2 regions of the Streptococcus taoyuanensis genome follow, and region 2 is predicted to be linked to the other one. Evidence: predicted binding sites of a transcription regulator. Region 2 holds the regulator's gene; the other holds the start of a gene.
The links. The regulator NrdR, encoded in region 2, represses ribonucleotide reductase genes. The targets are predictions, from matches to a motif close to ACACNATATATNGTGT.
Positions count from the first base shown of each region.

Region 1: nrdH (glutaredoxin-like protein NrdH) is a predicted target of NrdR. The motif match lies at 1,217-1,232, and genes of this name have one in related genera.

Region 1 is NZ_JARQVW010000002.1:176,926-180,862, reverse strand. Features, by position in the region: gene ptsP (phosphoenolpyruvate--protein phosphotransferase) at 1-606, opposite strand, end outside; gene P5Y91_RS02740 (phosphocarrier protein HPr) at 610-873, opposite strand; gene nrdH (glutaredoxin-like protein NrdH) at 1,349-1,567, shown strand; gene nrdE (class 1b ribonucleoside-diphosphate reductase subunit alpha) at 1,681-3,840, shown strand.
Region 2 is NZ_JARQVW010000003.1:65,951-69,887, reverse strand. Features, by position in the region: gene dnaI (primosomal protein DnaI) at 1-173, opposite strand, end outside; gene P5Y91_RS03775 (replication initiation and membrane attachment family protein) at 174-1,352, opposite strand; gene nrdR (transcriptional regulator NrdR) at 1,353-1,826, opposite strand; gene P5Y91_RS03765 (endonuclease/exonuclease/phosphatase family protein) at 1,991-2,803, opposite strand; gene P5Y91_RS03760 (PTS transporter subunit IIBC) at 2,889-3,937, opposite strand, start outside.

The DNA of each region.
Region 1 (3,937 bases), on a different contig from region 2:
TGCGATTTCAAGTGTACGAGCCATGATAGCTGAGTGACTGGTACGTCCACCGATATTCGTAACAAAAGCTTTTACATACTTTTTGTTCAACTGCGCTGTATCAGATGGAGTCAAGTCATGCGCAACCACGATTGCTTCTTCATTGATAGAAGCAGGGTTTGGCAATTTCTTACCAAGCAAGTTGGCAAGGACACGTTTGGTAACGTCACGAATATCTGCCGCACGTTCTTGCATGTAAGGATTGTCTTCCATTCCTTCAAAGATCGCAATGAACATGTCAGTGACTTCTTTCAAGCCTGCTTCTGCATTGATTTTTTTCGTACGAATTGTTTCTTTGATCTGACCAATCATTTCAGGGTCAGCAAGAACCATCATATGCGCATCAAAAACTTGCGCTGCTTCTTCACCAAGGCTTGCTACTGCATTCTCCCGGATAAGAGAAAGCTCGTTTTGTGAAGCTTCAAGAGCTGCATCCAAACGAGCTTCTTCTGCACTTGTATCTTCGACTGAAACAGTCTCAAATGATAAGTCTGGTTGAATGAGCAAATATGCCTTAGCAACGGCAACACCGTCAGATGCTGCAATTCCTTTTAGCATTTTTGTCATATTTTAAGCCAATCCTTCTTTAGTCATTGTTTCTGAGATAGCTGCGATAGCATCATCAGCGTCAGCACCTTCTGCAGAGATTACAACGTCTGCTCCTTGACCAACACCAAGGCTCATAACACCCATGATTGATTTCAAGTTAACTGATTTACCTTTGTATTCAAGAGTAATATCTGAAGCAAATTTGCTAGCAGTTTGAACCAACAAAGTTGCTGGACGTGCGTGGATACCTGTTTCTGCCACGATGTGGAAATCTTTAGAAGCCATAGTTTGACTCTCCTTTTTAAAAATAGTTTTTGAGTTACCTTTTGATAACCCTTACAATTTGGTATTATATCATCTTTTGAAATTTTTTTCAAGATTTTTATCACTGACTTACAGAAAAAGACTGCGAAAAATCCCAATTTAGATACATTTTAAGAAGCACTTGAAGAACAGAGGAAATATCTTTTCAATTTTCTACTATATTATAAGTAACATTTTCCTCCGCTTTCAATGAAAAGAAGCTCTTTAACCACAGGATATTGATTCACCAAAAAATTATAACTAATTAAAGATGCTTTAAAGCCTATTCCTATCCCATTTCTTCGATTTTCACACTTTTCACTCACCACAATATATTGTGCTTTGAAAACTCCATTTCATCTCTTTGCACAATATTTAGTTTTATTTTGTTGACAAGTTGCTGGATTTTGTTTATACTGTTTACAGATTTATATTTCGATAGGAGAACGGAAAAGAAATGGTAACCATTTATTCAAAAAATAATTGTATTCAATGCAAAATGACCAAGCGATTCCTCGATAGCAATCATGTGGAATACCGCGAAATTAACTTAGATGAACAGCCAGAATTTGTAGAGCATGTTAAGAACCTTGGTTTCAATGCTGCTCCAGTTATTCAAACACCGGATGAAGTATTTTCTGGTTTTCAACCAGCTAAGTTGAAGAAACTTTCTTAATTAACACAGTATTTTGCTTAAATAGGGTCTAGCGTTAGCAACCTAACACTAGACTTTTTACTTGGAAAGAGAGGACTTCTCCTCTTCATTTTTTGAACTAGAAAAGGATTATTATGGGATTAAAATCTCTTGAAGATGTGACGTATTTTCGTCTTAACAATGAAATCAACCGTCCAGTAAACGGCCAAATCATGCTTCATAAAGATAAAGAAGCTTTGGATGCGTTCTTTAAAGAAAATGTTGTACCAAATACTAAAACCTTTGACTCGATTACAGACAAGATTCAGTACCTTCTCGAGCACAATTACATTGAGAGAGCTTTTATCGAGAAATACCGTCCTGAATTTTTGGAAGAATTGGCCCAATTTATCAAAGATCAAAACTTCCAATTCAAGTCCTTCATGGCTGCCTATAAATTCTATAACCAGTATGCTCTGAAAACAAATGATGGAGAGTACTATCTCGAAAGCATGGAAGACCGCGTCTTCTTCAATGCTCTCTACTTTGCGGATGGAAATGAAGAAATTGCTAAAGACATCGCAAATGAAATCATTCACCAACGCTACCAACCAGCTACTCCTTCTTTCTTAAATGCTGGACGTGCACGTCGTGGTGAATTGGTATCATGTTTCTTGATCCAGGTTACAGATGATATGAACTCTATCGGACGTTCTATCAACTCAGCTCTTCAACTTTCACGTATTGGTGGTGGTGTAGGGATTTCACTCAGCAACCTTCGTGAAGCTGGAGCACCAATCAAAGGGTATGAAGGAGCCGCTTCTGGAGTGGTTCCAGTTATGAAACTCTTCGAAGATAGCTTCTCTTACTCTAACCAATTGGGACAACGCCAAGGGGCTGGGGTGGTTTACCTCAACGTCTTCCACCCAGACATCATCGCCTTCCTTTCAACTAAGAAAGAAAATGCTGATGAAAAAGTTCGGGTGAAGACTCTCTCACTTGGGGTCGTCGTGCCAGACAAGTTCTACGAGTTGGCGCGTAAGAATGAAGAAATGTACCTCTTCAGCCCATACTCTGTGGAACGTGAATACGGAGTACCATTTAACTACATCGACATCACTGAAAAATACGATGAGTTGGTTGCTAATCCAAATATCCGCAAGACTAAAATTAAGGCACGTGATTTGGAAACTGAAATTTCTAAATTGCAACAAGAATCTGGCTATCCATATGTAGTCAACATTGATACTGCTAACCGGGCAAACCCTGTTGATGGAAAAATCATCATGAGTAACTTGTGTTCAGAGATCCTTCAAGTTCAAGAACCAAGCTTGATCAACGATGCCCAAGAATTTGTTCAAATGGGAACAGACGTCTCCTGTAACCTTGGTTCAACCAACGTAGTTAACATGATGACTTCACCTGATTTTGGTCGTTCGATTCGTGCCATGGTTCGTGCTTTGACCTTCGTTACAGATAGCTCTCATATCGTAGCCGTTCCAACTATTGACCACGGAAATAAACTGGCGCATACCTTTGGTCTTGGAGCCATGGGACTTCATAGCTACCTTGCCCAACAATTGATCGAATACGGATCACCGGAGTCTATTGAGTTTACGAGCATCTACTTCATGCTCATGAACTACTGGACTCTCGTAGAATCAAACAACATTGCGCGCGAACGTGGTGTTACCTTCCACAACTTCGAAAAATCTGATTATGCCAATGGTACTTACTTTGATAAGTACACGACTGGAGAATTTGTACCAAAATCTGATCGCGTCAAAGAACTCTTTAAAGATATCTTTATCCCAAGTGCTGAGGATTGGGCAGAACTGCGTGCTAAAGTTCAAGCAGATGGTCTTTACCACCAAAACCGCCTAGCTGTCGCACCAAATGGATCTATCAGCTACATCAATGACGTATCTGCTTCTATCCACCCAATTACACAACGGATTGAAGAACGCCAAGAGAAGAAAATCGGTAAGATCTACTACCCTGCAGCAGGATTGTCAACGGAAACGATTCCTTACTACACTTCTGCCTACGACATGGATATGCGAAAAGTCATCGATGTCTATGCTGCTGCAACTGAGCATGTAGACCAAGGTCTTTCACTGACTCTCTTTATGCGCAGCGATATTCCAAAGGGTCTTTACGAATGGAAAACTGAAAACAAACAAACCACTCGTGACTTGTCTATCCTTCGGAACTACGCCTTTAACAAGGGTATCAAGTCTATCTACTACGTCCGTACCTTTACAGATGATGGTGGAGAAGTTGGCGCCAACCAATGTGAAAGCTGTGTCATCTAATCCGCTATCCTAGATAGCTATCAAAAGTCGGTTCGCCGACTTTTTGTGCGGTATTCTATCAATTTATGGTAGAATAGTAACGATTGAATGAATAGAA
Region 2 (3,937 bases):
CTGATGTATTGATTAAACTTTGAAATACTACGACGAATTTCTTGCTCAGACAAAGACTGGTCTTTGATAAAGGCAGCGACTTCTTGGTCTGCCAAGATCTGTGCGACCAAATCCTCATAGTTAAATTGACGCGCACGATTCATGTGAGACATGGTTTGACCTACACTTTCCATCTACTCACCTCCTTGATTCAGTTTTTCTAACAGGCGTTGTTTCTCTTTAGCGAGATCCACCTTTTCTTCTTGACTGGTTTGATTTTGATAATGTGGTTGACTCCACTTGGGAACATTGTTTTGCTTACCCTTGGCTGATGTAGGACTCGTCCCCTTGTTTCCTTGAACCTTAGCCTGTTTCTGGCGTTCTCGAACTTTTAAAATCGCCAGTTCCGCACTGTTGACTCCTTGATAAGAAAAATCATTTCCTACCTTCAAAGCATACTTTTCATTCAGATTAGCAGACTGGGTCTTGTTAAAGGTCAACAATAAGATAATATTGATCACCTCATCTAGTAAGCCTAGATCAGCTAACTTGGATAAAGTCTTGCGTTCGCTCTGCGTAATGGTCGCATTGCGTGCCTTCTTAATCTCCGCTAGAAATTGTAGGCTGGATTTTGCCTTAGCTTCTCTCAGAATGGTTTCTTCCTGACGGCTATAGGACATGCGGGGTTGCTCTTGGTTGGCCTGAGCCAACTTTTGCTTCATTCTCTTTGGAGAGACAATCCGGTCTACAGCCGTTTCTTTTGCTAGGAGATAGGTTTCATACCAGGTCCATTGTTGCTCTTCTGCGATGGCAAAGAGAGCTAGGGTTGCTTCTCCTTCATCCGCAAAACGAAGTCCATCACGCCCCATCATTCGCTTAAACATCTCCATATCAAACTGCTGTTTCTTACTTGGAAGAACGGTCGTCTCCCCAGCATCTATTCCAAAGACTTGCGAGAAGGAAACTTGCCGTCTAGTCCCTAAAGAGCGTACTGGGAGCAGATCTTCCACGGCCTTTTCCCCAATCTTTTTTTCAAGCAAGCGTTTGAAAACAGCATTCGAAAAAAATTCTCCTGCCTCAAGAGGAGCATGTAACTGAATGGTGATCCCAACTTCTTCCTCATAGAGATCGATCAACCCCATGGCAATTAACCGGTCAAAAGCCAGTAGCAACTGTGGAAATCCTATATTCAAATGATTGAGGATTTGAGCCAGTAAATATTGTTTTTCACCCTGATCATAAGAGGCCAGCAGATAACGATAAACCGTTACCGTTTCCACCTCCAAAATAGGCAGGTAATACTGCTCCAATGCAGCCCCTGCCGGTGGAAGAAGATTATTTTTTAAAAATGCGAAAGGCGTATTGGGCTTCATCTATTTTTCCTTTTTCTTCTTGGTTCCCTTCGTAATTTGTTTCAAGAGGGTTTCTAACTCACCGACATCCTTGAAACTCCGGTAAACACTAGCAAAACGGACATAGGTGATCTCATCTAGATCTGCTAACTCATCCATGACCAACGAACCTATATATTCACTGTTGATTTCATTATCACTTTGGCTGCGAACCTTTTGCTCGATCCGGTTTACAATTTCTTCGATTTCGTCACTAGAAACAGGCCGTTTTTGAGCTGAGCGGATAATACCATTAAAGATTTTATCACGAGAAAATTGCTCGCGTGTCCCATCCTTTTTGACAACCACTAGGGTCCGCTCTTCCACTCGTTCGTAGGTAGTAAAGCGATAATGGCATTCTTCGCATTCCCTGCGACGACGGATGGTGTTCCCATCTTCAGCTTGTCGACTATCCACCACACTAGACTTACTTCCACCACATTTTGGACAACGCATTTGCTACCTCCTTAAACTGTTTTAACACTTCATTTTACCATAAATTGAATCGTAAAGAAAGCAGAAGAACAGGAGAATCCCCTATGCTTGCTCCTCATTGATCCATAAAAAAGAGTCGAAGGACGATTGAATAAAATCGTTTTCCTTTCGACTCTCCATTTATATTAAAGTGATAATTCAGCTTCTAAGCCATAGTGATCACTGACATGGGGTTTGTTTTGATCATCAAAAATGACATGTAGACGCTGGATGTCCCATTCTGGACTTGCAAAGACGTAATCGATTCGCAATGGAACTTGATTATCCGTCCAGCCATCGATTCCAGGTCCTACAGTATAAGTCCCCTTTGTTTCTTTGGCTTCGATAAAACTATCTTGAAGTTTTAGCGAACTGGATAGAATCGTTTCATACCCTTCTTGACCAGCAGGATTATTGAAATCACCAGCTAGAATAAAAGGTTTGCCTACTTGGCTGAAGTAGTTCTCAATGCGTGGCCACTCAAATTGGAAACCTTTGTCCCACCAAGAAAGATGGACGCTGGCAACAGCAATCTCTTTGCCATCTACACTTGTATGGGCAACGGCTACTCGACGAGTATGGTAGTCCGTTGGATCATCCATATTGGATACCAAAATCTCATCTGCCTTCAAGGGTTGACGCGAAAGAACGGCCACACCCTCATTGAGGTGATCATAGCCAATATGGTTGTAGGCCCAAGTCCAATAATAGTGGAGTCCATGAGCAGCTAACTCTTCTACCAATACGCGAACAAAGTGATCCTTGTGAATCGCTACAGATGATGGCAAAGCTTGATAATACTCATCTGTTTCGACTGTTTCTGAGGCCATTTCTTGATTGACCTCTTGGAAACAGATCACATCATATTGCGCTTCTAAAATTTGTTCCTTGAGGGTTTCAAATTTTTGCTGAGCATTCTCTTCCATCCAACTATGGGAATTTAATGTTAAAAATTTCATCCCCTGATTTCTCCTTCTCTCCAAATCAAGAAACGGCAAGAGGCCGGGTGCACTGCCCCAACCTCATTTTCTTTGCCGATGTCTTTTATAATTCTACTGTTGCAACTGGTGCATTTGCTACCAATTTACCAGTATGTTCGACCTTAACGGATTTAATCGCATCTGCATTTGTGAAGACAACAATTGTTGAAGTTTCACGACCAGCTGCATGGATTGCATCAAGGTCTGCTTCTACCAAGAGGTCTCCAGCAGCCACTGTTTGACCTTCAGAAACTTTAACCTCAAATGGTTTTCCTTCAAGACTAACAGTATCTAGACCGATGTGAACCAAGACTTCCAAACCATTATCTGTTACCAAACCAAGGGCATGTTTGGTTGGGAAGACGCTAGTAACTTTACCAGCAACTGGTGAAACGATGTGGCCATTTTCAGGCTCAACTGCAAATCCGTCACCCATCATTTTTTGTGAGAATACAGGATCTTTCACATCTTCGATGTTGATCACTTCACCATCTGCAACGGAATGCACTTCATCAGTTACCCCTTTAAAGGTTGCTTCAGCTTTTTGAACTGCTGTCATTTGGCTAGGAAGTGTTTCAGGAATAACTTCACCCGAATCAAGAACGTCTTGGATATCAGATTTCAATACGTCAGCTTTAGGTCCGTAGATTGCTTGGACACCTTGTCCTTTCATGACAAGACCCATAGCGCCTTCAGCTTTCCATTGTTCTTCTGTTCCGACTTTTTCAGCGTCCTTAACGGTTACACGAAGACGAGTCATACATGCGTCAACGTCTACGATATTGGCACGTCCACCAAGAAGGTTGATGATGTTAATGACTTGTGAGCTTGCTGAGCTTGTAGCAGCACCTGCTGCTGCACCATCTCCTGCAGGGGCATCATCATTTTGTTCATAGTTACCGTTACGTCCTGGAGTCGCATAATTGAATTTCTTAATCATGAAGTTGGCAATGAAGTACATGATAAATCCAAAGAGGACTGTTACCCATACAAAGTTAAAGATATCTAATGCCAAACCAGCGTTGATGGCCATTGGTGTACGTGTCAAGAACTCGATTGAACCGAATGAGTGAACACGAAGGTTAACCACGTCAGCCATTGCAAAGGCAGCAC